4 regions of the Pseudoalteromonas sp. C8 genome follow, and region 1 is predicted to be linked to each of the others. Evidence: predicted binding sites of a transcription regulator. Region 1 holds the regulator's gene; each other region holds the start of a gene.
What was found. The regulator sigma-54, encoded in region 1, starts transcription at its own class of promoters, with help from an activator protein. The targets are predictions, from matches to a motif close to GTTGGCACGNNNNTNGNNT.
Positions count from the first base shown of each region.

Region 2: GQR39_RS09240 (BON domain-containing protein) is a predicted target of sigma-54. The motif match lies at 2,496-2,514, and genes of this name have one in related genera.
Region 3: fliE (flagellar hook-basal body complex protein FliE) is a predicted target of sigma-54. The motif match lies at 2,048-2,066, and genes of this name have one in related genera.
Region 4: fliS (flagellar export chaperone FliS) is a predicted target of sigma-54. The motif match lies at 2,348-2,366, and genes of this name have one in related genera.

Region 1 covers NZ_WTKT01000001.1:322,014-329,966, reverse strand. The annotation lists gene GQR39_RS01520 (HPr family phosphocarrier protein) at 1-227, opposite strand, end outside; gene rapZ (RNase adapter RapZ) at 270-1,115, opposite strand; gene ptsN (PTS IIA-like nitrogen regulatory protein PtsN) at 1,134-1,586, opposite strand; gene hpf (ribosome hibernation promoting factor) at 1,591-1,878, opposite strand; gene GQR39_RS01500 (RNA polymerase factor sigma-54) at 1,905-3,404, opposite strand; gene lptB (LPS export ABC transporter ATP-binding protein) at 3,474-4,199, opposite strand; gene lptA (lipopolysaccharide transport periplasmic protein LptA) at 4,196-4,741, opposite strand; gene lptC (LPS export ABC transporter periplasmic protein LptC) at 4,731-5,285, opposite strand; gene kdsC (3-deoxy-manno-octulosonate-8-phosphatase KdsC) at 5,282-5,833, opposite strand; gene GQR39_RS01475 (KpsF/GutQ family sugar-phosphate isomerase) at 5,834-6,805, opposite strand; gene GQR39_RS01470 (calcium/sodium antiporter) at 6,809-7,777, opposite strand.
Region 2 covers NZ_WTKT01000008.1:1,153-9,105, forward strand. The annotation lists gene suhB (inositol-1-monophosphatase) at 18-821, opposite strand; gene GQR39_RS09230 (VOC family protein) at 1,098-1,514, shown strand; gene GQR39_RS09235 (LiaF domain-containing protein) at 1,559-2,221, opposite strand; gene GQR39_RS09240 (BON domain-containing protein) at 2,550-3,116, shown strand; gene GQR39_RS09245 (YqaE/Pmp3 family membrane protein) at 3,189-3,347, shown strand; gene GQR39_RS09250 (hypothetical protein) at 3,727-4,233, shown strand; tRNA gene GQR39_RS09255 (tRNA-Ile) at 4,481-4,557, shown strand; gene GQR39_RS09260 (5-carboxymethyl-2-hydroxymuconate Delta-isomerase) at 4,877-5,206, opposite strand; gene GQR39_RS09265 (CreA family protein) at 5,414-5,899, shown strand; gene GQR39_RS09270 (hypothetical protein) at 5,935-6,708, shown strand; gene GQR39_RS09275 (LysE family transporter) at 6,720-7,358, shown strand; gene GQR39_RS09280 (gamma-glutamylcyclotransferase family protein) at 7,385-7,879, shown strand; gene GQR39_RS09285 (serine hydrolase) at 7,895-7,953, shown strand, end outside.
Region 3 covers NZ_WTKT01000021.1:31,159-39,111, forward strand. The annotation lists gene GQR39_RS17220 (ATP-binding protein) at 1-486, shown strand, start outside; gene GQR39_RS17225 (sigma-54 dependent transcriptional regulator) at 483-1,949, shown strand; gene fliE (flagellar hook-basal body complex protein FliE) at 2,106-2,438, shown strand; gene fliF (flagellar basal-body MS-ring/collar protein FliF) at 2,459-4,174, shown strand; gene fliG (flagellar motor switch protein FliG) at 4,167-5,207, shown strand; gene fliH (flagellar assembly protein FliH) at 5,211-6,017, shown strand; gene fliI (flagellar protein export ATPase FliI) at 6,036-7,370, shown strand; gene fliJ (flagellar export protein FliJ) at 7,370-7,816, shown strand; gene GQR39_RS17260 (flagellar hook-length control protein FliK) at 7,906-7,953, shown strand, end outside.
Region 4 covers NZ_WTKT01000021.1:22,098-30,050, reverse strand. The annotation lists gene GQR39_RS17215 (DNA-3-methyladenine glycosylase I) at 1-245, shown strand, start outside; gene GQR39_RS17210 (sigma-54-dependent Fis family transcriptional regulator) at 583-2,019, opposite strand; gene fliS (flagellar export chaperone FliS) at 2,463-2,864, shown strand; gene GQR39_RS17200 (hypothetical protein) at 2,873-3,187, shown strand; gene fliD (flagellar filament capping protein FliD) at 3,282-4,715, opposite strand; gene GQR39_RS17190 (flagellar protein FlaG) at 4,777-5,199, opposite strand; gene GQR39_RS17185 (flagellin) at 5,351-6,745, opposite strand; gene GQR39_RS20430 (flagellin) at 7,054-7,953, opposite strand, start outside.

The sequences.
Region 1 (7,953 bases):
TGTAAAGCTTGCTCAGAATCGGGGCCTTTACATACAACTTTTACTTCTTTGCCTTGGCTACTTTCAAGTAACATTAGTGCAAGTACGCTATCGCCTGCGGCTTCTTTGTCATCTTGAAATAATGTAATTGTCGCATCAAACTGCACTGCTAATTGGGCAAGTACGGTGGCTGCTCTGGCGTGCAATCCTAATTTGTTTTTTATTAAAAAAGTGTCTTCACAATGCATAACTTACTCTACCTAAGCTGAACAGGTGATTATTCAGCTATATTATTTTTCTTGTTCGCGATGGCGAATTTTCACATTGGGATGTGTCATTGCAAAACTTTCACCGATAGTTTGCGCTAAATATACAGAGCGATGTTGTCCGCCTGTACACCCAATAGCAATGGTTAAATAACTGCGGTTATTTCGCTCTAAGTGCGGTAACCACGTTTGTACAAATGTTTGAATTTGCCATGTGAATTTTTGCACTATGCTGTGATTGGCCAAATAATCTTTAACGGGTTGATCTAACCCATTTAAAGGTTTTAATTCAGGTTCCCAATGTGGATTTGGTAAAAAGCGTGCATCAAATACGTAATCTGCTTCTTTTGGTATACCGTATTTAAAACCAAACGATTCAAACGTGACAATCAGTTGCTTATCTTTTTTACCTAAAATCTTTTCACGAATAGATTCAGCAAGTTGATGAACGCTTAAATCAGTTGTATCTATCATAAAGTCGGCGCGGGTGATTAATACATCAAGTAATTCTTTTTCTTTTTTGATGGCTAAATCAAGAGGCAACGAGTCAATTGATAGTGGGTGTAATCTACGAGTTTCAGAAAAACGTTTGATCAATGTTTGATCGTCGCTATCTAAATAAAATAACGTAGGTTTTGCAAAGCCAGGCAAGTATTCAAGAATATCGTTAAATTCATCTTGTTGTTTAGGGATGTTACGCACATCAATGCTAACAGCAATTTTATCATAGCTATCAGACACACTGCGAACTAATGAAGGAAGCAAGTTAACTGGAATATTATCTACGCAATAATAACCTAAATCTTCTACAACGCGTAAAGCAACCGACTTTCCAGAACCAGAACGGCCGCTTATGATAATTAACTCCATTTAACACCCTTTATAAAACTATGATTGATTGACAATAACTTGGTAAAGCTCAGCATCTGATTTTGCACTGCGTAACTGTTTACAAAAATCTTTGTTGTTTAGTTTATCAGCAATGGTTGCTAGAGTCTTTAAGTGCTGCTGGTTATCGCCATCTGGTACGATGAGTGCGACGAAAATATCAACAGGGCGATTATCGATTGCATCAAAATTTATTGGAGTTTCGCTAACGAGTACTAAAGCCAAAGGCTCTTCTGCACCGCTCATTCTTCCATGAGGAATGGCAATGCCACGCCCTATACCTGTACTACCCAATTTTTCTCTGCTCATTAAAGCATTAAGAATATCTTGTTGCGGTAAATACGGAAGTTTGTCGTGAGCAAGTTCGCTAATGAACTCTAAAATTCTTTTTTTGCTATTAAAAAGGACCGCAGCTTTGCTGCAGTCCTGGCATATAAGTGAGCTTAATTTCATCATATTAGTGTCGAGCAAGCTTCTCTTTGTGTTTAATTACTTGTCGATCGAGCTTGTCGATCAACGAGTCAATGGCGGCATACATATCTTGATGTTCTGTAGAGGCAAATAACTCAGCACCGCTTACGTGTATGGTGGCTTCTGCTTTTTGATTTAATTTTTCTACATCGAGAATGACATGAACATTATTAATATGATCAGAGTGTCTTTCTAGCTTCGCAAATTTGGTATTAATATAGTCTCTTAGTGAATCGGTTAATTCTACGTGACGACCAGTTAAGTTTAGTTGCATAAGCATTACCCTCTTTTTTTTGCGTCTTAAATCAAACTTTTACGTTGATTTGACGGTGGAATAGCCAGAGATTCGCGGTATTTTGCGATTGTACGTCTCGCTACTTTAATTCCTTGCTCAGCCAATATATCCGCTATTTTGCTATCACTCAATGGTTTTGCTGAGTTTTCTGCTGCGATTAATTTTCGGATAAGCGCACGGATTGCTGTAGATGAACATTCACCCCCGTTTTCGGTGCTTACATGGCTTGAGAAAAAATATTTAAGCTCAAATATACCACGGGGTGTGTGCATATACTTTTGGGTTGTTACGCGCGAAATTGTTGATTCGTGCATTTCTACCATTTCAGCAACATCATTTAAAACCATTGGTTTCATGGCTTCAGGACCGTGTTCAAAAAAGCCTTGTTGTTGCTTAACAATACAATTTGTTACTTTTAATAGCGTGTCGTTTCTACTTTCTAAGCTTTTAATAAACCATTTAGCTTCTTGTAAATGCGAGCGAATAAACTGGCTGTCACCACTGGATTTTACAGTGCGAGACATTGCCGCGTATTGGCTATTAACACGAATTTTAGGCATGCTGTCTGGGTTTAACTCAACAACCCAGCGGCCTTTAATTTTTTTAACTGACACATCAGGAATAACATACTCAGATTCTTCTCTTACAATAGTATCTGCAGGTTTAGGGCTAAGAGTATGTATTAATGTCATTACTTCTTTAAGCTCTTCTTCTTTGAGCTTAGTTTTCTTCATTAATGTACGATAGTCACGAGCAGCTAATAAATCAATATGCTCGGTTAAAATCATTTTTGTTTCATTAATGTAAGGTGTTTCTTTGTCAAACTGGTTAAGCTGAATACACAAACACTCTTGTAAACTACGTGCAGCAATACCAACAGGATCAAACAGTTGGATGCGTTTTAATACAGCTTCAATTTCATCAAGTTCGACTTCGTTATCATCTTCGTTTTCTTGATTAAAGCTTTCTAAAATCTCTTCGCAGCTTAGTGTTAAAATACCTGAATCATCGACGGCTTCTACAATCGCAATAGCAATAGCTTCGTCTGTAGGGCTAAATGGCGTTAGTTGTAACTGCCACATTAAATACTCATGGAGCGTTTCAGTAGAGGCGCCTTGGTATATTGATTCGTCTTCAGGCATCGGACCCGATGATGCTGCTGGGGCGGCACTCATGTACTCATCCCAACTAACATCCATAGCCATGTCGTCACTTAGCGTGTCTTTTGCAAGTGCTTCACCACTATCTTGTTCGTATTCGCTTGGAGCATCATCGGCAGATGCGCTAACAGTTATGTCATCTGTATCTGCTTTTTGCTCGTTTTTACCTGCAGCGTCTTCTGAATAGTCTGCTTCTTCAACCTCTAATAGCGGGTTGCTGTCGAGAGCTTCTTGTATTTCTTGCTGGAGATCCAATGTACTGAGTTGCAACAAACGAATAGCTTGTTGCAGCTGTGGAGTCATTGTAAGTTGCTGGCCCATGCGCAGCTGTAGTGATTGCCTCATGTATCTCTAACAATCCTTTTATGTTGTTATAATTAATACTAGCAGATGCTTAAAGACATGGCGTAAATGTTACAGCCTAAATTGCTCGCCTAAGTAAACATCGCGTACTGTTTTATCATTTAATACGTGTTCTGGAGTACCTGATGCAATCAGCTCCCCATGAGAAACAATGTAGGCTTTTTCACAAACATCAAGGGTTTCTCTTACGTTATGATCGGTAATTAATACACCAATCCCACGATTTTTAAGATGTTCTATTATTTTCTTTATGTCTAATACCGAAATCGGGTCAACACCTGCAAATGGTTCATCCAGTAATATAAATTTAGGATCTGCTGCCAGCGCACGTGCTATTTCAACACGACGACGTTCGCCACCTGACAATGCCATACCTTGGCTATCACGAATGTGTTGTATGCTAAATTCATCTAATAATTTATCGAGAGTGTCTTCTCTAGCTTGTTTATTTAACTCTTTGCGCGTTTCTAAAATGGCCATTAAGTTTTGATAAACAGTCAGCTTTCTGAATATTGAAGACTCTTGCGGTAAGTAGCCAATGCCTAATCTAGCACGACTATGCATAGGTAAAAGAGTAATATCGTTATCGTCTATCGATATTTTACCTTTGTCGCTAGGTACAAGTCCTACTATCATATAAAACGTGGTGGTTTTACCTGCGCCGTTAGGGCCAAGTAAGCCAACAATACTGCCAGCTTTGACTTCAAGGCCGACGTTTTTTACAACTTCACGGCCTTTATAGCTCTTTGCTAATAGCTCTGCTTTTAATGTGCTCATGGTTGACCTTTGTCGCTTTTTTTACTTTTTTTAGTCTCGATTGGCACTAAAATTGTGTGAACGCGGTCAGTTGAGTTTTCATCTTTTTCGGCACTGATTAGCTGCTGCTCTATATCGTAGGTAATGCTTTTAGCATTTATTTTTTGTCCCGCTTGCGATACTTGTGCATTACCAACAAGCGTTAAAAAACGCTTAGATACATCATAACGTACTTCGTCAGCACTGGCGCTCATAGTCGTGCCATCTGATTGCTTTTCTTCAAAGTGCGCAGGGCTACCTGTAGCAATTAATAATTGTTTATTATCACCAAGTTCATCGCGTTTATGTACTTCTAAGCGGTCGGCTGTGATACGGCGGTTACCGTGAATAATTTCAACGTTTTTCTCAAAAATCCCGACATTAGCTTTTAATTGACCTTCTTGCTTATCGGCGCTTATTGAAATTTGATTTGCAGTCGGTTGCGTGTTTTGCTCTGCAGCACTACTATTAAACGCTAGTATAAGTGTAGGAATAATAAGTGATTTTAATATTTTATTGGTCATAATATATGGTTCGCGTATGGTTAATTAGTTTTATCACTTCGGTTTTTAAGTCGGCTTCTAGGCCTTTACCAGTGATTTTTAAATTGGGTCCAGTGATGATAACGGGTTGCTCCGAACGCATTGTTAATAGTTTTATATCTACCTGAATATTATCAGCATTGATTTTGTCTATCATGGCGTTATCGGTTAAGTTTTTGGCAACCACATTGCCTTCTAAAATTAATTGTTTGTCTTCGTATAATGTTGCTTCGTCTGCATTTATTTGCCACGTTTGCTTTTCGTTATATAAAGTAAAAATAGGTTTTTCAAAAAACGTAAAACCTAATTGTTGATATAGCTCCATTTTAGCCGCAGTGACTTTGTGGCTAATTTTACCTTGTTCGTCATAGGCTGTTTGTTTGAGTTCAATGGCTATGTAATCAGGCTTGGCAATAACTTCAGGCTCAGTCTGAGGCACAATATTTGTTTGTGTAAAATAAGGGTACCAAAGCCAAACCATACAGCTAATGAATAAAACGCTTAATATTATGCGCGCTGCATTCATGAACTAGTGCCTTGTGTAGTCAATGCCTTACCATTTTCAAGCATAAGTAAGTCGGTGAGCTCTCTTACTGCACCAAAGCCGCCAGGCATTTGCGTTACATAGTGTGATAAACGTTTAATAAGTGGATGGGCATCATTTACTGCAACAGCAAAGCCGACTAATTCCATAACGGGCATGTCAGGACCATCATCACCGATATAAGCAATTTGTTCATCGCTAAGGTTGAGTTTGTCTTTTAATTCTTGATAGGCAATGAGCTTATTTTCTTGGCCTTGATAAATATGCTGTACGGTTAAGCTGCTCATACGTTGTTGCACTATTTGTGAATGACGACCAGTAATTACAGCCACTTCAAAGCCACTGTTTATAAGCGCTTTAATGCCAAAACCATCTTTTGTATTAAATGCTTTTAGCTCTTCACCTTGATTACCAAGATAAATACGGCCATCAGAAAATACACCATCAATATCGCATATAAGTAGCTTTACTTTTTTAGCGCGTGCTTTTGCATCATCGCTCAGCGGTTGATAGAGTTCTTCAAATTGCATTTATAACACTCCTGCTTTTAATAGGTCTTGCATGTTTAATGCGCCAATAGGTTGGTTTTTCTCATTGACGACGATTAAGCCATTTATACGTTTGTGTTCCATAATATTAAGCGCTTCAGCGGCTAAAATATCTTGTGTAGCCGTAGTACATGACTTGGTCATAACAACATCTATTTGTGTTGTATGAATATCAATTCTTTGCTCTAAAATACGACGCAAATCGCCATCGGTAAATAATCCCACGAGCTGCTGATTTTCATCAACAATGGCTGTCATACCTAAACCTTTGGCGGACATTTCAATGAGGGCGTCTTTAACTGTTTGTGAAACGCTAATAATAGGTGTATTTGCGCCGCTGTGCATAACATCTTTTAAAGTAAGTAATAAGCGCTTGCCTAAACTACCACCTGGGTGAGATAGCGCGAAGTCATCAGCTGTAAACCCGCGAGCTTCTAATAATGCAACCGCCATGGCATCGCCCATCGCAAGCGTTGCAGTGGTACTTGATGTAGGAGCTAGACCCAATGAACAGGCTTCTTTTTCTACTTTAATACACACATGTACATTAGCAAGGGTCGCCATGGTTGATTGCGTATTGCCAGTCATCGATATCATTTTGGCACCAAGTCGTTTTAAAACCGGAATGATATTTAAAACTTCGCTGGTCTCCCCTGAATTAGAAATAAGCATAACCACGTCATTTTTAGTGATCATACCTAAATCACCATGACTTGCTTCACCAGGGTGAACAAAAAATGCTGGACTGCCAGTGCTTGCAAGGGTTGCCGCTATTTTATTGCCAATATGACCTGATTTACCCATACCAATGACAATAATACGGCCTTCGCAGTCGTACATTAATTGGCACGCGTTATGAAAGTTTTCATCTACATATTGTGCAATATCACTAAGTGCTTGGCGTTCAACATCTAAAACGCGAAGGCCTTGTTCAATAAAATTTAGCGTTGCCATCATTTATCCTACTTGACTAAAAATATACCCTTGGTAACCCAAAAATGCTATTAGCAATAAGCCGCCTTCTACTCTATTGATACGTTGGGTGCCTCTAAAGTTCAATGACATAATAATGAGAGCAAGTGTTGCACCAATCATAATTAATACGTCTCGGCTTACTAATGATGGGTCAATGGCAGAAGGGTTAATAATACCGGCAAGTGGTAATACCGCTAGAATATTAAATATGTTTGAGCCAACAATATTACCTAGTGCTAAATCATCTTCATTTTTAAGTACACCTGCAACCGAAGCGGCAAGTTCAGGCAAACTAGTACCGATGGCAATAATTGTTAAGCCAATGACTAAGTCGCTTAAGCCGAAGTATTTAGCAATATCGACAGCCGAACCTATTAAAAAATGAGAGCTAACAGGTAGGAGTATCATGCCGACAACTAACCAAAATACCGCTTTTTTCGTAGGTACATCGTTAGGGACATCGTCGCAGGCTTCTGAGACAAATGGGTCATCTTGGTTTTTTGCACGCATAGATACAATAATTAACCCACCGATGAATACGATAAAGCCAACCAAAAGTGCAACACCTTCATTAAATGAAAAGTAGTTATCTGAGAACACATACCAAGAAGCTAAAGATACGAGCATCACTAATGGCATTTCACGTTTTAACGTACTAGATGAAACTGAAAGAGGGCGAAATAGAGCAGTGATACCTAACACAAGTAAAATGTTTGTAATATTAGAGCCAACAGCATTGCCAACCGCTGTGTCGGTTTTGTTAGCCAGAGCGGCAGAGGCTGAAACCATCATTTCGGGTGCTGAAGAGCCCATAGCTACCACGGTTAAACCAACAATAAGTGTAGGTACACCAAAGTTTTTAGCAAGAGCCGCAGCGCCATAAACAAACCTGTCTGCACTCCAAACAAGAGCTGCAAAACCAAGAATTAAAATAACAAACGAGGTAACCATTGTGTTAAGCCAGTTATACAAAATACGGATGGCGCGAATAGTAACAAAAGCCAAGATGAAAGTATAAATAAAAGAGTAAGGTCAACTAGGTAACAATGCTGCTTTTAAACAGCTAATTTAAAAATTTAAGCCGGGGTTAAGCTGTTTTGAGCGAGTCTTATAATCCTTTTCATGGG
Region 2 (7,953 bases), on a different contig from region 1:
CTATTAATAGCATCAAATTAGCGAAGTAACGACTCAGTTAGTACTGGACGAATTTCACGAATAATTGCTTGAGTCAATTTTGGTGAACCACAGATAATATTGCCGCTGTGGTTATAGTTATTACCACCAGCGAAATCTACAACCATACCGCCCGCTTCTTTAACCATAAGTTCGCCTGCAGCAGAGTTCCAAGGTTTTAAACCAATTTCAAAAAATCCATCAACACGACCAGCTGCAACGTATGCCATATCTAAAGCAGAACAACCTGCGCGGCGAATGTCTGCAGTGTGTACAAACAATGCTTTAAACGCTTCAGTGTATGCGTCCATGTGGTTTTTGTTTTTGAAAGGGAAGCCAGTAGCAAGTACAGTGCCTGCAAGGACCGTCGTTTTGCTAACACGTAGACGTTTGCTGTTTAACTGAGTGCCTTGTCCGCGAGACGCAGTGAAAAGCTCGCCACGAATTGGATCATAAATAACAGCTTGGTCTAAACGACCTTTAACTTTAAGTGCGATAGAAACCGCGTAATGAGGGATACCTTTGATGAAGTTAGTTGTTCCATCGATAGGATCTACAATCCATTGGTAATCATCATCCTTGCCTTTATGCTCACCTAATTCCTCACCAACAATAGAGTGAGTAGGGTAAGACTGTAAAATAGTGTCACGAATTACGGCTTCGGCTTCTTTATCAATGTTAGTTACTAAGTCGTTAGCGCCTTTTTGTTGCACTTCAACTTTTGATAAATCTTCACTTGCGCGAAGTAAAATTTTGCCTGCGTTGCGCGCAGCGCGAACCGCAATGTTTAACATTGGATGCATGGTATTACCTTTGGGTTGTAAAAGAACGTTTATATATTTCAGCCGGCGTATTTTAGCGACTTTTGACATAAAGTAAACAATAAACCCCAAATACTTATGTTTGTTTTTTATACAAGATTGAAAAGTGTATATATTTTAAAAAAATAATAATGAGCAATTAATAAGTCATTATGTTCCTTTATGTGTTTATTAAATCGAATTAATTTTAAATAACGCTTTACCTAAAGTTAGCTTGAGGTTTTATCGTGCTCCTAACTTAATTGATAGGACAACATTATGCATTTAGAGCACGTAAACTTAGTCGCGAGTGATATAGATAGCATGCTTAAATTTTATCGCGCTGTATTTCCACATTGGTCGATTAGAAGTGAGGGCAGAGGCGATTGGCATGGAAAACCAAGACGCTGGGTACACTTTGGAGATGACACGCATTACATTGCGATAAGCGATCATGGTGAGGGTGAAAACAGAAACTTATCGGGCCATCAAATTGGTTTTGCACACTTTGCTTATGTAACTAATAATTTAAGCGCAGTAGTAATGCGCTTAAATAAAGTGGGTTTTACAGTAAGCAAGCAAGGTAGCGAGAATCCTTTCAGAAAGAATGTCTACTTTATTGATCCCGCCGGGTTTGAGGTGGAATTTGTAGAGTATTTAAGTGACATACCAAGCGAGCGAAATAACGATTTATAATAAAATACCAAGCAGCACGCTAAAGTGCTGCTACTCAATTATAGTTAGCGGCTATTATTACCCGTGCCAAACTGGGTTTTTAGCTCATTTGCAAAGCTCATAAATTTTTCTTTAATTGTGCGCTTTATTTTTACTTCAACCGATCCCATAACTGCCTTTCCTTCAATATGAATAGTAGGACCTTGGCGTTTGTTAAGCGACACAGATTTATTTTCAAGACTACTTAAAATACAAAACATTTTAGACACTACATTTACATGCTCTGGTACGTAAATCTCATCACTACCAAAAATACAGTTAACGTGAATAGTTACATTTTGATGCGCAAAAATGGCATCGGTAAAATCTAGCACCACCGATCCCATAAAGTTACTCAAATATATATTCTTTGGCACGACCCACTGACCGCTTCGCTCGTTAGAGCCTAAAATGCTGCGTAATGTAAAATCATCATCACTGTTTTGTTGTGCACTATAATGTGGTGTAAATTGCGATTGTTTTTCTGCTTTATATTGCTGATCAGTATTAAGTGTTAAATCTTCTACTAAGGCTAAAAGAGCGTCGTTATTAGGTGCATCCATCGCGTTATCTAAGCGTCTCTCAAATGCATCAACAGAAATAACCCCATGACTGTAATTATAAATTAATTGATCAATTACTTGTTCGCGTACTTGCTCTATTGGGCGGTCTTCGACTTTTACAGACATGGGGCATTCCTTATTATATTTACTATTAATACAGCTCTTGATGTTTATATGCAAAGCACGCACCAAATATAATAACCTTAATTATCAATGATTTAATTTTAAATGATGTTTTATGTTTTGTTATATTAACGATAGATTAACCAAAAATGCAATTATCTAGTTATTTTCACTATTTGAGAAAGTTTTACCGAGTAGCCTGTAAATAGTTACACAGCTATAGATAGTGCCTTATCCCAAAATTACATCAAGTTATTGAAATATATATATAAATAAAGTTGGCCTAAAGCTCGCATTAGTTAAAGTGTCTTTAATCAAAAGGAGAAAGATTATGAAAACATTTAACAAATCTATTATCGCAGCTCTAGTTCTTGGTACTACGGCTATGGGTGCCCAAGCAAACAGCTGGGAAAACGAAAGTAAAGATGCTTGGATTGATGGTAAGGCAGAAACAGTTCTACTTATGAACACTAATCTAAACAACTTTGACATTAACACTGATGTAAAAAATGGCAAGGTAGTACTTACAGGTAAAGTTAATAGCGAGCTTGATAAAGAGCTAGCAGAAGAACTTGTACTTAGCCTAGATGGCGTATCTGATGTTGAAAACAGCCTTACCGTTGTTAAAAGCATGGACACAAAAGATAGAAGCAAAGACATGATGGACGATGATGATAACGACTTAACGGACGCTAAAATCACCACTGTAATCACAACTCGCTTCCTGTTTGATTCAGAAGTTGGTGGTACAGACATCGATGTTGATACCGACAACGGTATAGTAACTCTGAATGGCTCAGTAGAGTCTGAAGCTGAAAAGCAGCTAGCAGTTAAAATTGCTAAAAATGCTGAAGATGTTCGTGACGTAGTTGATAAACTATCTATTACTGCTGAATAACACAGTATAGTTAAGGCCCACTAACACTGGGCTTTACGCCTTTTTAATGCTTAATTTAAATGGAGTTTAATCATGGATATTATTCGTATAATACTTTCAGTTTTATTGCCGCCATTAGGTGTATTTTTGCAAGTTGGCTTAGGTATGCATTTTTGGTTAAATATTGTATTAACACTGTTAGGTTATTTCCCAGGGTTAATACATGCAATCTACATTATTGCGAAAAAATAATGACAGATTATATATTGTGTAAGCCGACTACTGAGGTTTAGCTAAATAAAAACTTCAGTACTGATCGGCTCACAATATCAGTTTTTAAAGTAAATATTTTTTATCAAAATCTAATTTTTAATTGACTCAAACTAAGTGATTTATTTCTTGTAACTCACTCCCAACATTCCCTCAGCCACACCTATCGTTTACTTCAATTAAGCTTTCTAACTAACAGCAGTGTTCTGATTCTGTATTGATGCCATTTAGGAAGTCTTTAACATTAGTTTGTTTATATATCTACAATACGCGATTAATTACTCTATTATTAAGTGGCAATATTACCATCACTTCTAGTGTTATCATTAAACCAAGTTTTTACGCATATTGAGGTAGCTAATTGAATATTCGACTTATACTGTCAGGCGTTGTGTCATTCGTTTTTTATTTTAGTTGGGCCTACTGGGCAAATAGTTCGGCAGATATTGCTAAATCTGTCACGTTTCAAGCTGCATTAGTACAAGGTTTGTATAGTGGATTTGTAACGCTGTTTTTTACTTTTATTTTAGAAAAGGTCGTCAACAAGTATAAGTCTAGTTATGTAACGCTTGCGTTTGTAACTCCAATTATTTGTATGTTTCATTCTAAAACACCACAAAACGTAGCAATACGACAAAGCTTCAATAATGCAATTAACTCTAGCGCCTCGTATTTAGGTAACAAAAAAATAGCAGGTGTACTTTTTGCGCCTATTATTCCGATTACTGTTCAATCGAGCTTAGTGATTATGGTGAATGTAATTAATCAGACACCTAATTTGGCACTTACAGTAGCCCCAAGCATATTTTTTACAGCCTTGTATGCCTACACATATATGTTAGCTTTACTTAAAAAAGTAGAGCGTTAAATATAAAAGACTACATGTGGGGGGAAGGTTTTTATAATTTAATGCAGAAAATATCATGGGAAATATCTTACATTTTATGCTTATACCCACCTAAAAGATTACTATTTAAGCAGTTAGCTTACTGATTGTTAAAATAAAGGTGTTTGGTAGTGACAAGCACCTAAAAAGTTTTTATACTGCAACCCGCTTTAGTCGCTCTGTGACTGAACGCTTCAAAAATTAACTGCCTAGCAGTTATATAAAAGTTGGCCCCTTAGCTCAGTTGGTTAGAGCACACGACTCATAATCGTTAGGTCCCCAGTTCGAGTCTGGGAGGGGCCACCACTTTTACAAACTTTCCAAAAATACCTACTCAAATTATTTAAAGCTACATAAATTTAATATCGTGTAATTTATTACTCTTTTTTTACCCCTAATAATAAATATAATTTAAATAAAGATAATCCATAGATTAAGCTAGGCTTTCTTAAATTTGAAAGAGTGCGAATGCACTATTAAGTTCCAGCGTTAGATCGGACGCCATTCATGCTCTGTTTTGTAAATGACAATGAGCTGCATCTGATTTCAGGATACAAAAAAAGCCCCTGTTGGGGCTTTTTACTTATTAGCTATTACTTTTATTGCTCAAAACTACAAGAGTTAACTAATTTTTACGGTATATTTCATGCTCAATATCGTAAATATTTACACTTAGGCTGTCTGATGCTCTGCAATATGTTTTTAAGCACGAAAGTAGCAGTTCGCTTAGCATTTGCTTTTGTTCAATTGAGCGCCCAGCCAATATATGTACCGCAATATGTATAAACCCTGATTTTCCTGCGCCTAGTTGATATTGCTGATAAGCAATAGCGCGCGTTTTTATGGTTTCTAACTCAAATAAATCGCTTTCAAAGGCGGTATTGTGAATTTTTTCTACGAGAACTTGTGGTAATACAGGGAGGTCTTCTGAGTGTTCAATAATAATGTGCGGCATTTAGGCGTTTCCTATTATGAGTTACTGCATGAGCGAGAGTTAATTGTATCAAATACAACAGGGTTCGCTAAACCCTGAGCTATCTAAAATCTTTACTTTAAACTAATTTAGTCGTATTTATTTTTGATGTTAGTATAAAAACATACAGGTGAACCTTCGCTTAGTAACGTAGGTGCTAAGTTACTTATATATTAATTAAGGATAAGTATGAAATTACCACAAAAATTTAAACGTTTAGTTTTACTTGCAGGTGCTGTTGTTACATTAAGTGCTTGCTCTGATGATGTTGCGTCGGTAAGTCTTGGGTTATTTACAACTAAAGATGTTGTAGTTAATTCGCAGCAAGATCCAATCCTCAAAGGCGTTACTTGTCATATTAGTCATATAGAGGCTAATTTGGACTTTTCTGACCCGTCAGATATGTCTATAGCGTGTCGTCAAACAGGGCCTATTACAGCGCAGCAACTACAAAAAATAGACCGCAGTAAATCAGGTGAGGTGATATTTAAATCATCTAAAAGTATATTATTTAAATCACTAAAAGTGCGCCGTATTTACGATGCTGAAAACCGTACCTTATTGTATTTATCGTATTCAACTAAAGAATCCAGTGGTAGCCACCACCATGCACTATCAACAGTGCCGCTATACAATACTCAAGCGTGGGATTGGGCGCTTACACAAAAAAACTAAACTGGTACCTAAACTAAAATCTAAAAGAGCACACTATGTTAGCTTTATTTAAATCAAAGCCATTATTAGAGCAGCAAGAGCAGCAATGGCTTATTGATACATTTATTTGGGCTGTAGAAAATTTTGATGCTGAGTTTTTTACAAAGCACACTCAAATAATACTGCCAACGGCCTCGTTTTTCCCCGATTCGGTATCGAGCATTGAGGAAATGGCGAGTAATGTTTTTACCCGCGTTACTAATTACGCGGGTATGAATGCATGGCCTATTCAATTAGTTGCACCTCAGCAGTTACAACCACAAGTTTTTCCGCACTTTGAATTTAGTGATGAAATACGTGGCGAAGGCAGCCACCTAATTGTGCCGCCAAGCCATAAGGTCAGTATCTCTTTTAACCCTAATCAGATTAATCAGCCACAAGATTTAGTGGCAAGTTATGCGGGTACTCTGGCCACCATACTTATTCATCACGTTGGGGTGCTACCGCCAGGCGGTAGGGAGTATTTACCACAAGCTGCCGATGCACTTGCTTGTTTTTTAGGATTTGGTGTGATGATGAGCAACACGGTGTATCAGTTTAAAGGCGGTTGTGGCTCTTGTTATAATCCATACGCTAACCGTGAAGCTAAGTTAAGTGAAACACATACGGTATTTATGCATGCCCTGATTAGTTACTTTAAAAACGATAAAGTGTCTAAAAAACATTTAAAGCCGCATTTACGTGGTCAGTTCAAAAAAGCACAAAAAGAAATTAAAGCATTGGTAAATAACTCGGCTAACCCGCTGTTATTAGCTTATTCGCCAAACTAGCAAGGATCTGCGTGGAATACTTAGATGAATTTTTACTGATTGTTATTGCTCATTTTTTTGCAGTAGCAAGCCCAGGGCCTGACTTTGCCGTAGTACTTAAGCAAAGTGTGCAACAAGGAAGGCGCAATGCATTGTGGACAAGCGCCGGTGTTGGCGCTGCTATTTTACTGCACGTTGCCTATTGCGTTTTAGGTGTTGCGCTTATTTTAACGCAATCGCCTAGTTTATTTATGGCGCTTAAGTATCTTGCCGGTGCATATTTAGCTTATTTAGGCGTACAAGCACTCAGAGCTGCAAAACCTACAGCAAGTAATGAAGGCGAGGCTGCAAAAGATGTTGAAAACAAAACCGTCCAAGAAGAATCCGTTTGGCTTGCTTTTAGGCGCGGCTTTTTCACAAATGCATTAAACCCAAAAGCCACGTTATTTTTTATGTCGTTATTTACACTCGTGATTAGCCCAACAACACCGACTAGCGTACAGATCGGTTACGGTGTGTACATGGCACTGGCTACTTGGGCGTGGTTTTCAATGCTTTCAATAATACTTTCTAGAAATAATGTAAGGGGTTTTTTCCAACAACGCGGTTATTGGTTTGACCGTGGAATTGGCGTTATTTTAATTGCCCTTGCAGTACGTGTTGTTATTTAACTTATTTAAAAAGTACAGGAGATAAAATGCCGTTATATAATTTTTCGTTTGGCTCTAATATGTCATCTAATCGTTTGTTAGCGCGCTTACCTAATGTAAAGCGTGTAGGAACAGCGGTACTTAAAGGTTACGAGCTAACTTTTGATATGCTATTTAAAGATGGCTCTGGCAAATGCAGTATTTGCCCAAGCGATAAAGAAGGCGCGCTGGTTTACGGCGTTATTTATGAGCTTAATGAAGATGAAAAAGTTATTTTAGATAGTATTGAGGGCGTAGGTTACGACTGCGTAGATATAGCCCCAACGCTTCTAACGGGTGAGACTGTAACTGCACATTGTTATATAGCTAATACCCATGACAGCGATGTACTCCCATACGATTGGTACATAAAACACGTTCATCGCGGATCACTTGAAGCGGGCGTACCAAAAGAATACAGTGATGCGATATTAAATCGCGCACAAAAAAGCGATACCAATCAAGAGCGCGCAGCAATTGAATTTGCAGTTCATCAAAAATAATAAAATAGGATTGATATGAAATTAACCAAACTTGCCGCAATCGCACTATTAGCAGGCACTACGTTTAGCAGCTG
Region 3 (7,953 bases), on a different contig from region 1:
CAGCAAGTGGTTGAGCAAGTTTCAATGCAGCAGCTTTTAACAGAAGTTAAAGCAGGTGCTGATGCGATGGTCGCACTTAATGAAAGTGAACTGGATGTAAGCTTACCAGAACCCGATATACAGATAGTTGGTAATAAAACGGCATTGGCCAGTGCTATTCAAAATCTTGTGCACAATAGTATTCAAGTTATTGGTGGCGGTGCAAAAGTAAAAATTAGCGCACAAAGAGATTTAAAAGATTTAGATATGGTTCGTATTAGTGTAAGCGACAATGGCCCAGGTGTTGATTTAAGCCAAAGCGATAAAATTTTTGAACCATTTTTTACTACAAAAAGTCAGGGCACAGGCTTAGGGCTTGCTGTAGTGAGTTCGGTTGCTAATGCACACCAAGGCCGTGTTGATGTGACTAATAATACGCATGGTGGTGCCTGCTTTAGCTTGTTACTGCCTATTAAGGCAGCATCTAAATTAGAGGGGTCATTATGAGTAACACTATTTTAGTTGTCGAAGATGACGCTGGGCTTCGTGAAGCCTTAATAGATACCCTTGAAATGTCGGGCATTGAATGTGTTGCAGCTAACAGTGCTGAGCAAGCAATGATATTGCTTAAAAAAGATCAATTTTCGCTTGTTGTAAGCGACGTGCAAATGGGCGCAATGAGTGGACTTGATTTACTACGCAGTATTAAATTAAACCACCCTGATTTACCTGTATTAATGATGACGGCGTACGCCACAATTGACGATGCAGTAGAAGCCATGCGCCTAGGTGCAATTGACTACATGGCTAAACCATTTGCACCTGAAGTGCTGTTAAATATGGTGAGCCGTTATTTGCCTGAAAAAGCAAAAGAAACCGACGGACCTATTGTTGCCGACCCAACTAGTATTCAATTATTGGAGCTTGCGAGTAAAGTAGCACGCTCTGATGCAAGTGTAATGGTACTTGGCCCAAGTGGTTCAGGTAAGGAAGTACTCGCTCGTTATATTCATGATAAGTCGAGCCGCTGTAATGAGCCATTTGTGGCGATTAACTGCGCGGCTATTCCTGAAAACATGCTCGAAGCTACTTTATTTGGTTACGAAAAAGGGGCTTTTACGGGCGCGATTCAAGCATGTCCGGGTAAGTTTGAGCAAGCACAAGGCGGGACTATTTTACTTGATGAAATTACTGAGATGGACTTAGGGCTACAAGCTAAGCTGTTACGCGTACTGCAAGAGCGTGAAGTTGAGCGTTTAGGGGGGCGTAAAACAATTCAGCTCGATGTACGTATTTTGGCAACCAGTAATCGTGATTTAAAAGAAGCCGTGTTTGAAAACCAATTTAGAGAAGATCTATATTACAGGCTTAATGTTTTTCCACTAATGTGGCGACCATTGTGCCAACGCCCTGGCGATATTATTGTATTGGCTAAGCATTTAATTGAGCGTCATATAAGTAAAAGCAAAGAGCCCATGGCGTATTTAGATAAAGCTGCCGAGCAAAAGTTACTGGCTCACGCGTGGCCTGGAAATGTACGCGAGCTTGATAACGTTATACAACGTGCGCTTATACTGCGAAGTGGCGATACAATAAACGAGCATGCTATTTTTATCGAAAACTTAGCGCCTAATAACTTTGTTATGGAGCCTTCATTGGCACCGGCGCAAACAGTATCGCCAACAGAAGTGGCTCACGTAAATAAAGGCGTTGATAAAAGCACGCTAAGCTCGGCATACTACGATGAAAAATTGCATGCCGAGGATGAGCCTAAACAAGGTTTACTAGCAGCAGATACCGGTAGCTATAAAGATGAGCTTAAAGACAAAGAGCATCGCATTATTTTAGAAACCCTTGCACGTTGCCAAGGTAAGCGTAAAGACGTTGCCGAAACGTTGGGCATAAGCCCACGAACTTTACGTTATAAACTAGCGCAAATGCGCGATTTAGGTATTTCACTTCCTGCATAACCTCCTATAAACCCTAAGTTTGCGCTGCGAACTTAGGGTTGTCAAAACTCTGACTCACATAATTTAAAGCTAACTGCATGTATTTTAACAATTAATTATTTGGCATGTTTTGTGCTTTATTACTTGTAAGAGTTCACTGCGTGTCAGAGATAAATTATGAAAATTCAAAACAGTGCTGTATTTCAAGAAATGCAATCAATGGCTTTAGAAGCCGGCCGTAATAATCAAATAAATAAATTGCCGACTCAAGTTCAGCCTACTTCTACTTCCCAGTTTGGCGACATGCTAAGTGATGCACTAAATACAGTGCACGGTTTACAGCAAGATGCAGGTCAAAAAGTAAAAGCGGTTGAAATGGGTGATCGAAGTGTATCGCTTGCTGAGGCGATGATTGCTTCTCAAAAATCGTCAGTTGCTTTTGAGGCTACAGTACAGGTTCGTAATAAACTTGTTGAAGCTTATAAAGAAATCATGAACATGCCTGTTTAATTAGGTAGTGGAGAATTATTGTGGCGCAATCTAACCAATCTACAGACCTAGCACTTGCTGGCGGCGGTATCGACCAAAGTGGTGGTGATGATCAACAAGAACAAAAGTCAGGCTACTTAAGTGCTTTAAATGGTGTTGATGTATTGCGCCAAGTAACATTGGTTATAGCATTGGCTATTTGTTTAGCTATCGCGATTTTCATTATTATTTGGGCTCGTCAGCCAGATATGCGTCCGTTAGGTAAAATGCAAACTGAAGAGCTTATTCAAACGCTTGACTTTTTAGATGCGCAACAAATTGAATATCAACTAGATGGCAACGTTGTATCGGTTGATGAAAGCGAATACCAAAATATTAAATTGTTAATGACCCGCGAAGGATTAGAGCAAGGGCCAGCGTCGGGCTCTGACATAATTATGCAAGATATGGGCTTTGGTGTAAGCCAACGCTTAGAGCGCGAACGCCTAAAACATGGCCGCGAGCAACAACTTGCCCGCACCATTGAAGAACTTAACAACATTACTCGCGCCAAAGTATTGTTAGCCATTCCTAAAGAAAACGTATTTGCCCGCAGAGAAAAAAAACCATCAGCTACAGTTGTATTAACGCTTAAGCGTGGTCGCTCACTCGACCGTGAAGAAGTAGACTCTGTTGTTGATATGATTGCCTCGGCAGTACAGGGTTTAGAGCCTATGCGAGTTACTGTTACCGATCAAAATGGTCGATTACTAAATTCAGGTTCGCAAAGCTCATTAGCAGCACGCTCTCGTAAAGAATACGATTTAGAACGTAAGCGCGAACAAGAGTATCTTGAAAAAATAGACAGTATTTTAATACCGGTTGTTGGGCTTGCAAACTATACAGCTCAAGTTGATTTGAGTATGGACTTTAGCTCGATTGAGGAAACTCAAAAGCGTTATAACCCAGACCTACCAGCGGTTAGAAGCGAAACCACATTTGAAGAAAATAACATTGGCGGCCTAGCTGTTGGTATTCCAGGTGCGCTTACAAATCAGCCACCGTTAAACTCGAACATTCCTGAGGTTGCGGGGCAAGGTGGTGCAGGCACTGCTACTTCTCCAACACGCAGCCACAAAGAAGCTACACGTAATTATGAACTCGATACAACCATTTCGCACAAGCGCCAGCAAAGTGGTGTAATACGTAGAATAAGTGTGTCTGTTGCTGTTGACTACATTGCTAAAGTGGGAGAAAACGGTGAAACAACCATGACTCCACGCTCGGTAGAGGCATTGTCAAATATTCGTCGCTTACTACAAGGTGGTGTAGGTTTTGATATGCAACGTGGTGATGCACTTGAAGTCGTAACAGTGCCGTTTGTACGTGAAGAAACAAATTTAGCAATAGAAGTGCCACTGTGGGAACAAGACTGGTTTATGAAAATGGCCCGCCTTGTATTAGGCGCCTTAGTTATCATTGTATTGATAATGGCAGTAGTAAAACCAATGCTTAAACGCTTAATTTACCCAGACGATACACTAGAAGAATACGACGAAGATGCATTAAGTTCGGGCGTAGATATTGGCGACAACACGCTTGATATGCTAAATAAAGACTTTGATTCTGCTTCGGTTGGTTTCTCAAGTGATGGTACACTGCAGTTACCGGATTTACATGGTGACGAAGATTTACTTAAAGCAATTCGTGCCCTTGTAGCTAACGAACCAGAACTATCATCACAAGTAGTCAAAGCGTGGTTAACAGAAGATGACTGATCAAGAACAAAAACAACTCCCGCCAGCCTTTGATGTTGATAAGCTAGATGGGGTAGATAAAGCCGCTATATTACTTTTGAGTTTATCAGAAGAAGATGCCGCGCAAATCCTTAAACACTTAGAACCTAAACAGGTGCAAAAAGTGGGTATGGCGATGGCTGGGTTACAGGACTTATCACAAGCTAAAATAAGCGCTGTACACAACTTGTTTATAGAACAAATTCAAAGCTTTAGTACCATTGGTTTTCAGTCAGAAGACTTTATTAAAAAAGCGCTTACAGCAGCCCTTGGTGAAGACAAAGCTGCTAGCCTTATTGACCAAATTGTTATGGGCTCAGGCGCTAAAGGCTTGGATTCATTAAAATGGATGGACTCTAAGCAGGTAGCGAGCATTATTCGCAATGAGCATCCGCAAATTCAAACCATTGTATTATCATATTTAGAGCCAGAACAGTCAGCTGAAATTATTTCTCAGTTTCCTGAAAAAGTACGCTTAGATTTAACCATGCGTATTGCAAACCTTGAAGAGGTTCAGCCAGCAGCACTGCAAGAGCTAAACGAAATAATGGAAAAACAATTTGCCGGCCAAGCAGGTGCGCAAGCTGCTAAAATGGGTGGTTTGAAGGCTGCAGCAGATATTTTAAATTACCTTGATACTAACGTTGAAGGGCAGTTAATGGACTCTATTCGTGAGCATGATGAAGAGATGTCGCAGCAAATTCAAGACTTAATGTTTGTGTTTGAAAACTTAATGGATGTTGAAGACCGTGGTATTCAAGCAATCCTACGAGAAGTACAACAAGACGTACTAATGAAAGCAATTAAGGGTGCTGATGATGCACTTAAAGATAAAATACTAGGTAATATGTCTAAGCGTGCAGCCGAAATGCTTGCTGATGATTTAGAAGCAATGGCACCGGTACGTATAAGCGAAGTAGAAGCGGCGCAAAAAGAGATTTTATCGACAGCGCGTCGTTTATCTGACTCGGGTGAAATTCAGCTGGGCGGCGGCGGTGGCGAGGAGTTCCTGTAAACTATGAGCAAACTCAAAGGACGCACACTTCGGGCTGATGAAGCAGATGAATTATTAAAAAACTGGGCTATTCCAGATGTAGCACCAGATGAGAGCAGCTTTGGTAATCGCTCTACGGCTTACGGCACACCGCTTAGTGAGTTGTACAAAAAAGAATTAGCCGAAGAAATGCCTATTGATGAGCCACAAGAACCAGAACTCCCTGCGCTTACCATGGTTGAGCTTGAACGCATTAGACAAGACGCGTACGAAGAAGGCCTTAAACAAGGTCATGAGCAAGGCTACATAGACGGCTTTGAAAAAGGTGTTGGAGAAGGTAAAGAAGCAGGTTACAAAGAAGGCTTAGATCAAGGTAAAACACAAGGCCTTGAAGATGTAAAACCATTAATTGAAGAGCAGTTAACAAGTTTAAAAGCCATTTTAGAGGGGCTAACTGCACCGCTAGATAAAGTGGACGAACAAGCCGAGAAGCAATTAGTACAACTAGCTAGCATGTTGGCGGAAGCTGTTATTTATCAAGAAGTAAAAACATCGCCTGATGTGATTTTACATACGTTAAAGCAAAGTATTGATTCACTTAATGCGGAGCAAGAAAAAGTACGAATCCATTTAAACCCCGAAGACTTAGAACTCATAAAAGAGAGCTACGGCGAACAAACCATTATTGATAATAACTGGCAATTAATGGCAGAGCCCACTCTTGAGCGCGGTGGCTGTGAAGTTAAAACAGCGCAATCGTCACTCGACATGACCCTTAAAACACGTGTCAAAGAAACGTTGGATAGTTTTTTGCATAATAGTGGTATCTAACTATTTTATTGGCGTGTTATGTCAACTCAACGTGCACCTTTAAGCGAACGCTTATCTCAATATCAACAACATATTAAAACCCCGGCGCCTGCTGTGGCAGGTATTTTAACGCGTGTTGTTGGCCTTACCCTTGAGGCTAGAGGCTTACGTGCACCCGTTGGTAGCCAATGTAAAATAGAAACTATGAACGGCTTTGTAGACGCTGAAATAGTCGGTTTTAACGATCAAACTTTGTACTTAATGCCTAACGACCACATCTCTGGTGTATTACCTGGTGCGCGTGTTATTCCTCAAGTAAATAATTTAGGTTTGCCTGTAGGGATGAGTTTATTAGGCCGCGTGGTGGATGGTTTAGGGCGACCGCTAGATGGCTTAGGTAAAATTAATGCTGAGCATCATTTAAAGTTTGCGCAAAATACTATAAACCCGCTTTCAAGAAGACCAATCACTAAGCCTATGGATGTAGGTGTGCGTGCTATTAACTCGGTTATCACAGTAGGGCAAGGCCAGCGTATGGGCTTATTTGCAGGCTCTGGTGTGGGTAAATCAGTACTTCTCGGTATGATGACCCGAGGTAGCGAAGCTGATGTAATTGTTGTTGGCTTAGTGGGGGAGCGTGGCCGCGAAGTAAAAGAATTTATTGAAGAAATACTCGGTGTAGAAGGGCGTAAACGTTCAGTTGTTGTCGCAGCGCCTGCTGATTCATCACCACTTATGCGTTTAAAAGGCTGTGAGAGCGCCGTAACTATTGCAGAGTATTTTAGAGATCAGGGTTTAAACGTATTATTGTTACTCGATTCGGTAACACGTTATGCAATGGCACAACGTGAAATTGCACTTGCTGTTGGCGAGCCGCCCGCTACAAAGGGTTATCCGCCTTCAGTGTTTGCTAAATTACCTGCGCTGGTGGAGCGTGCTGGTAATGGCGGTGAAGGGCAAGGTTCTATTACCGCCTTTTTTACGGTGTTGAGTGAAGGCGATGATATGCAAGATCCTATTGCTGATGCAGCGCGAGCTATATTAGATGGCCACATTGTACTATCGCGTGATTTAGCTGACAGTGGGCACTATCCCGCTATAGATATTGAAAAGTCGATTTCGCGTGTTATGCCTCAAGTTGTTTCTGAGCCGCATATGCAACAAGCCCGAGTGCTTAAACAAGTGTATTCAATGTATCAACAAAACAAAGACATGATTACTTTAGGCGCTTATCAAAAAGGGACCGATCAAATGCTCGACCAAGCTATAAATATGATGCCAAGAGTGAATGCATTTTTACAACAAGGTATGCGAGATGTCATTAGTTACGATGATGGTCTGCAAGGTCTTGCTCAGTTACTAGGACAAGCATAATGGCCAAAAACAAACTCGATTTATTGCTCAAAATTGAAAATGATAAAGAAGAAAATTTGCGCATGAGTTACTTACAAGCTAATCAAAACTTGCAATCGAATCAACAAAAGTTACAAGGTTTAAACAATTTTAGACTTGAATACTCTCAGCAGTTACACCTAAAAGGTAAGTCGGGTTTATCTAGTGCAGGGTTTGGTCAGTACCATGCTTTTATAGCTAAAATTGAAGAGGCAATTCGCCAACAAGCAAGTACCGTAAATACCGCTAAGCAAGTTGTTACTCAACGCAAAACTCTATGGCTTAAGCAGCAAATTAAAGCTAAAGCAGTTGCCAAATTAATCGAAAATCAAAAACTTAAAGCAAATGCGTTAATGGCAAAAAATGAGCAAAAAATGTTAGATGAATTTTCAGCTAATCAGTTTTTTCAACGTCGTAAAGCTTTGTAATTCAGGCACGTTAATTGCTTTGTTACTTAGTGGAATTCAACTTTTGGCGGTATGCGGTGGCATATTGCCGTAATGGTATTAGGTGATTTATGGCGATGAATAACATTTCGTTTTTAGTTTCTTCTGAAAAAGATTCA
Region 4 (7,953 bases), on a different contig from region 1:
GTTTTAGTAACTACCAATGGCAGTTTGTGGGTAATAAGCCGATTATAAGTAATTTAAATAACGTTGAGGACTACCCAGCAATTACAGAGGCATCAACCGCATTTGCGAAAGATTTAAAAAAACGGGGTTTTAAGTTTTTAGGCCCTACAACGGTTTACGCTCATATGCAGGCCTGCGGTATGGTTAACGATCACAGTAATGATTGTTTTAGAAAAGAAGAAATTATTAAGGCTTTTAGTGGGTAAGTGATTTATAACCATAAAAGTGATTTGTTCACAAAGAGGTTAAGAGACGCTGCGCTTTAGAGAAGTGACGCGTAAGTTGACTATGGTTTCTCATTTACCTTCGTTTTTCTCTTTGTGAAATAACGTTTTATTTAAATGATTAAAAGTCTTGTTTTTCACGCGAGCAAGTCTAGCGTCTACAACAAAAGTAAAAACCGTGTAGGTGCGAATTTACTTCGCGCCCTTGCTAATATTTTTAAGTAAAGTGCGGTATAAAACCGCACCTACAAAACGAGGGGTTATTTATCTACTGTGTTTGGCCAATTTATAACTAAACACCGACAGCTGCTTTTAAACCTTAATCTCTTGAAAGATTATACTTTTTCATTTTCTCAACGAGTGTTGTTCTGCGAACACCTAATATTTCGGCTGCGCGAGCTACAACGTAATCATAGCGCTCTAACGCTTGGGTTATTAAGCTAATCTCAAGCTCTGCTAAATAATCTTTAAGTTCAATACCATCATCAGGCAATAGCCCACTACCCGTTTGGCTAAACTCAGCATCTGGCTCACTTTCGTAATCGCTAAAACCGGTGCTAAATATGTCGTTAAAAGCGTCTTTTTCCATTAACTCTTCAGGGTATTCTGGCTCGTAGGCTTCAACTTCAATGTAACGATATTTATTAGGTAAATCGGGAATATCAACCACTTTTTCAGGAAACATAATAACCATACGTTCCACTAAGTTAGCAAGCTCACGAATATTACCAGGCCAAGCATGTTCTTTTAAGCTCTCAACTGCGCGCTCGGTAAACTTAGCGGTAGAACCTGTTTGGTCGTTAACACGGCGCATTAACTCTTTTAAAAGCAGCGGAATATCATCAGCACGTTCACTCAGCGATGGGTTTTCGATAGGAAATACATTTAAGCGATAATATAAATCTTCCCTAAAACTGCCCTCTTCAATCATTGTTTCTAGGTTACGATGCGTGGCTGCAATAACGCGTACATCAGCCTGAATCGCCTTTGTACCACCAACACGTTCATAACTGCGTTCTTGCAATACTCGCAGCAACTTAACTTGCATTTGCAGTGGCATATCGCCTATTTCATCTAAAAATAGCGTCCCGCCTTGAGCTAGTTCAAACCGCCCTTTTCGAGCCGATATAGCACCAGTAAACGCGCCTTTTTCGTGGCCAAATAGTTCACTTTCGAGCAGCTCAGCCGGAATAGCACCACAGTTAACTGGTACAAACGGTCCATTAATACGCTTTGAAAGCAAGTGTACATTACGGGCAACCACTTCTTTACCTGTGCCTGATTCGCCTAAAATTAAAACATTAGCATCGGTTTTTGCCACTTGTTCAATTAAAAAACGCACATCTTTAACCGCATCGGTTTCACCAACAAGTCCGTCAAAGATTTTATGCGGTTTAGTATGCTTATGCTCATTAGGCAACATACGCTGATACTGCTGGCAATCGTGAAGTAACTGAGTTGTCACTTCATGACTAAATGGCTCGCAAATAAGCCCCACCACATTAGCGATACTTAATAATGGTTTTAGCGTTTCGCCAATTAATAAAAAGGGTAGAGTTGGATAGCGTTTAATTAAGCTTTCGTGGTCAAGTGATTGCAACGCTCCTAAAATAATCATGCATTCTTGCTGCTGATATTTTTTGCATTCTTGTTCAAAGCAGTCTTCGCTTAATAGTTCAGCAGATTCACCAATAAAGCCAAGTGAAGCATTTAATCCTATTGCGCGGTTGTTATTATTATCTAAAATCAAGATCATATTTAGCGAGCCGTACTTTCACTAATTTGTATAATTAGTTAAATTGTAAGCCAGTTCAGCATGGATGCAAGCAATAGCGGCAGTTTTTTGACATTAACGCCAAAAAATAGACGGACTAGTTAAGTCAATAATACTTAATAGTTAATCATTAAGTATGATTTGTAGTTTTAACTTAGTTATTACTCAGCGATTACTTAACGATTACCTAAATACAACCTAGCCTTAAAAATTAATTTACTCAGCAATAAAAATGCTATTGTTAGTAAATAAACTCAATTATAAATTTAAGTTGAAGTTAAAAATGCCGATACATAAATAAGCGAAAATGCTTGGCATTAATATTGCTTTATTCTTATAGAAGTATAAAAGCTATATTGATTTTTTATATAAGTTTTTATAATAGCTTTCACATAATTTTATTGCTTTAAATTTTAGGATTTTCCATGGCTCACATCTCAGTAAAAAAATACGGTCAAGTTCGTGCTAGTAGCATTGCCGAAATGACTCCTTACGAACAAATAAACCTTATATTTAGTAATATTATTGGCCGCTTAGCAGCAACAAAAGGGTTTATTGAGCGCAAAGAAATAGCTAAAAAAGGTGAGAATATTTCAGCTTGCATTTTATTGCTTGGTGCTCTGCAAGATGCACTTAATTTAGAGGTAGAGCAAGACCCTAGTATTTCTAACAATTTATTGGCACTTTACGACTACTGCCAACGCCGCTTAACGCAAGCTAACTTACACAACGACATTGAAGCAATTACTGAAGTATCAAGTATTGTTAAAGAAATTAAAGATGGTTGGAATAACATTCCGCTAGATCAACGCAGCCCTGCGGTTTAATTTAAATTATGGACTCGCCAACACCTTCAGAGCCACTAACTAACTACTCTGAGATCATACAAACACTGCTTAGTAAAATTGAAGTGTTAGTAAATGATGATAATGCAGACGAAGCTCCGCCTTTTTTAGACACTTTAAATGCTGAACTAAAGCAATGGTGTGAAAGCAGTGAAGGCCCAAGCGCAGAGCAATTAGAATTAATTCAGCTTCGTATAAATACTATTTTAGTAAAAGCAAATAGCGCTAAAAACGAATCGTCAAAAGCAATTATTAAACAAAAAAAATCTGGTAAGGCAATTAAAGCTTATAAAGCAGCCAATTAAAATTAACCTCAAACAGTAAATATAAAAAACCGTTATAAATAACGGTTTTTTTATGTTTTTGGTTTAGCTATTAAAACTATATGCTATTTATATATTAAGAGTTATCTCGTACAACCCCAGGCATATTTTCCAGCTGAGCTTGAACATACGTACTGGTGTTATTAAGGCTCGCCACTAATAAATCCATCGCATTATATTGAGCATACAACCTTGATGATAGCGACTCCATTTTACTGGCAAGGTCCAAGCGCTGGTCATCTATGTCATCAAGTTGGTTTGTTTTACTGTCAATTCTGTTTTGAATAATACCGTCGGAATCGGTGTAAAAGCTTAACTTTTCGTCAAACGATTGTGCAAAGCCATCGTCATCATCACCTACAAAAAACTGCTGAACTAAATCTACATCGCTTGCTATTTTTTCATTGAGTGTTTCTGTATTTAGCGTTAAAACACCGTAGCGGTCTGTTTCTACACCTAATTGCGAAAGCGATAGTGAGTTGCCATCACCTAAATCAACGGGATTTGTTATTTCACTACGAAGCTTTGACATAACTCCTCTAAGTAATGAGTCTCCTGCCATAACCCCCGCGCTACCTTCGCCAGACGCACCTAATGTATTACTAAGCTCTAACAACTCGTTGTAACTTGAAATAAAACTATTTAAACCTGTTTTAATATTATTATTGTTTTCGGTAACCGATATGTCGCTTAAGTCGTCGTCAGTGGCATGCAACTTTTTGGCGGTAATATCCACGCCATCAATCACATTACTAAATTCATTAGTATTGCTTGATACAGTTAACGTGCCATCAATCGTTATTTGTGCATTTTGTGCAGCATTAACTTGCGTTAAATTAGTTGTGTGGTTAGCAGGGTCTGCGTCTGATACATCATAAGCTAATCGAGAAAGTCCGCCTGTATCAGTATTACTGCCGTCATCGTCTTGTACGGTAATTGTAATTGCGTTGTCTTCACCGGTTTCTTTACTAGTAAGTACTAAATGCTGACCGGTATCACTGGTAATTATAGTTGCAACTACAGAATCATTGCTATCACTGCCAGTAAAAGGACCGTTATTAATTTGGTCTCGTAAATCTTCTAACGTATTTGTAGCCGATAAAACAGTAGAAAAGCTATTTTCGCCAGAACCTATCGTAATTACGCCAGCCCCAATTGCTTCGTCTGCGGCAAATGCAGGGGATGATAACTTATGAGCCTGTGCTAATGCGTCTACTTTTACATTGTAACTGCCTGGCTGAGCGTCTTTATCTGAACTAATAGATATAAAATCATCATTACCCGAAGCGGTGCGCTTTTGATAATTATCACTATCTCCCAAAGCTTCCATTGACGTTTGTACTTTTTCAAGCGCAGACTTGAGTGCACCAACGGCTGAAATATCTGTAGTTAATTTGCCTTCAGTAGTATTTAAACGAGCTTCAGCAGGGGCTTGCTCAGCATTAACTAGCGCATCAACAATGTCTGCTACCGCTAACCCTGAGCCTAAACCATTAAACGTAATAGACATACCTTACCTCTTTAAATACTCAAAAATAAACTAACTCAATATTAGTAATGCAAACTACCGGTTAAACTGTTTGGTCAATTAAAATACCTGCCGATTCCGACAATTTAGAAACCAAACTTAATACTTCTTCAGAAGGGTACTGCTTGATAACTTCGCCGCTGTCTTTATCGAGTACTTTAATAACATCACGACCTGAATCTTCATCAACTTTAAATTGCAAACTACGGTTCATTTCGCCCATAAAGTCCTGCAATTGTTGCGCCATTTTTTCTAGCTGTTCACGCTCTAACGGCTGAGCAGTTACTTCTTGATTGTTATTATTGTATTGATTTTGCTGTAATCGTTGTTGATTTTGTGTATCAGCTTGCTTTACATCGTCAACGGCACGTTCAGTTAGCGGACTAGCCGCTTGAACAACTACTTTATGTTCACCCACTAGTGGAGTTGGTAATGTAACTTCTGCATTGGAATTAATAGTATTCATAACAGATTCCTATTTCTAACTTAATTAAATCAACAATAGCTTAGTTTATACCCTTAAACCACAAAAGGAGGTAGCTAAAGCCACCTCCTTTTTTGTAAAACTAATACTGACTTTATGTACTAGCTAACCATTAAGCTATTACTTTAACTTATTAACCTAATAAGCTAAGTGCTGCTTGTGGTAACTGGTTCGCTTGCGACAAAATTGACGTACCTGCTTGTTGCAATATTTGGTTTTTAGTCATTTCTGCAGTTTCTGTTGCAAAGTCGGTATCTTGAATACGGCTACGTGACGCAGAAACATTTTCTTGAATGTTTGCAAGGTTACTGATTGTATGACCAAAACGGTTTTGAACCGCACCTAAATCAGCACGCTGACTATCTATCTGTGCAAGTGCGTCATCAATTATAGACAGGGCATCTTGCGAACCAGTTGCTGTAGATAAGTCAATCTCATCAACACTTGCGAAAACTGCTGACGCTGTAACTTCAGTTGCACCAAAATCAGTGACCGCTAAATCTTCAGATGAAGTTAAAGTAATTCCCTCTTGAGCTGCCGCAGTGGCAGAAAGAGTACCGCCGACTGCCAGTGATACATCTGACGTAGCAGTATCCGAATCCGCAAAGTCAGCAGCAATAGTTACAGTACCCGCACCGCCCGTACCAGCAAAATCACTTAGCTCTATAGGGTCACCAGCGGCATTTGTAATTGTAATAGCCCCCGAAGACTCTGTTGCAGTGTAGCCATCTAGTGCATCTATCGCTGTTGCTAGAGTACCTTCTGAATCGCCACTTACTGAATCCCCGCCTATTTTAAATGAAATAGTACCAGTACCATCGAACTCAAAATTATCCAATGTTGCTACATTATTTTCTTTTTGGCCAACTACAGCTGACGCACCATGCACACTTGTTGTAGCATTAATTGCCTCTGCTTTTTCAGTTGCTGTTGCACCACTTGCTACAGTTACAGTGGTGCCGCCAATTACAACATCACCAGTGCCAGCACCATCAATAGTTAAGCTAGCCTTATTACCACCGATATCTTTAGCCGCAGTGCTTGTTAAACTAATTGATATTGTTTCGTTAGCATTTGAACCTACTTGGAATTGCTTAGTACCAAAATCACCATTTAGTAATTGCTGACCACCAAAAGAGGTTGTATCAGAAATTCGTGTTAACTCATCTTGTAAAGCGGTTACTTCTTTTTGTAGAGAAGCTCTGTCATCATCAGAATTTGAACCATTCGCTGATTGTAGCGCTAGTTCACGCATACGCTGTAAAATGCTAGTAGACTCTTGCATTGAACCTTCAGCAGTTTGCGCCATAGAGATACCATCGTTAGCATTTCGCTGCGCCACACCTAAACCATTAATTTGCGATGTTAAACGGTTTGAAATTTGCAGGCCAGCGGCATCATCTTTTGCGCTGTTAATACGCATACCCGATGATAAACGTTCCATAGAAGTTGCTAAGTCAGAACCTGATTGCGATAGGTTACGTTGCGCGTTTAGTGAAGATACATTTGTGTTTACTGAAATCATAATAAAACTCCTGATTACTTTCGTAATGTTGCTATTTTAATTTAACCAAGAGCTGTTACAAATGTATGCTCAGCTCCGTTCTGATTAAGTTAACGGCAGGAGGTAAATTATCTTTAGGAGTATTTTAAAAATAAATTAGTTTATTTGTTTAATAAAACGTAACCAACTGTTTTAAAATTAAAAATAGTTATTTGTTAATTTTTATAACGCATAAATTTATGCTCTAAATAATTTTTACTATCTCAAAAAACAAAAAAACGCACTTCAAGTTGAAGTGCGTTTATATAAACAGTGACTAGTAAACTAAATAATTAGCCACCCAATAAACTAATTGCTGCTTGTGGTATTTGGTTTGCTTGTGAAAGTATTGACGTACCCGCTTGTTGTAATATTTGGTTTTTAGTCATTTCAGCAGTTTCAGTCGCAAAATCTGTATCTTGGATACGGCTACGTGATGCAGATACATTTTCTTGAATATTAGCAAGGTTGCTAATTGTATGACCAAAACGGTTTTGAACCGCACCTAAACCCGCGCGCTGCTCATCAATTTGAGCAAGTGCATCATCAATTACATCAATTGCACTTTGTGAACCTAGCTCTGTTGTTAAATCAATATCTTTAACAGAATCGCCTGTGGCTGCAACAGCAACAGGACCAGCAGCGCCATCAGTTACAGTAAAATCAGCTTTTGAAGATAAGGTTATGACTTCTGCTGAAGTACCTGTAGCACTAGCTACAGGTGAAGTAGCTGTAGATTCCGTAACTGTTGTCGATGTACCAGCGCTATCAGTAAAAGTTGCGGTGCCTGCAGTTCCACCTGTAGTCGTTGCATCGGTATCATCATACGCGCCAAATACAATATCATCCCCTGAAGCTTTGGTTAATACAATATCAGTGCCGTCTTTAGAAGCAACTATACTTCCATCGCTAAATGCAGCATTAATTGCATCTACAGTCGCATCGAGATCTGCTCCACCAGTAATAGATACAGAGTCTAGTTCAAATGTATCATCTTGAGCAATACCTGAAATTTTCGCAGTTGTAACATCAGCAACTGCTGCTGTTACACCATGGTCACCTGTTGTTGCATTAATCGCAGCCGCTTTACCGGCTGCGTCTGATGCACCTGAAGCATCCACATCGTAAGTTTCACCATCTACTGAGAATGAAACGCTTCCAGCTGTAGTAGTGATGTTAGTAGTTGCTTCTTT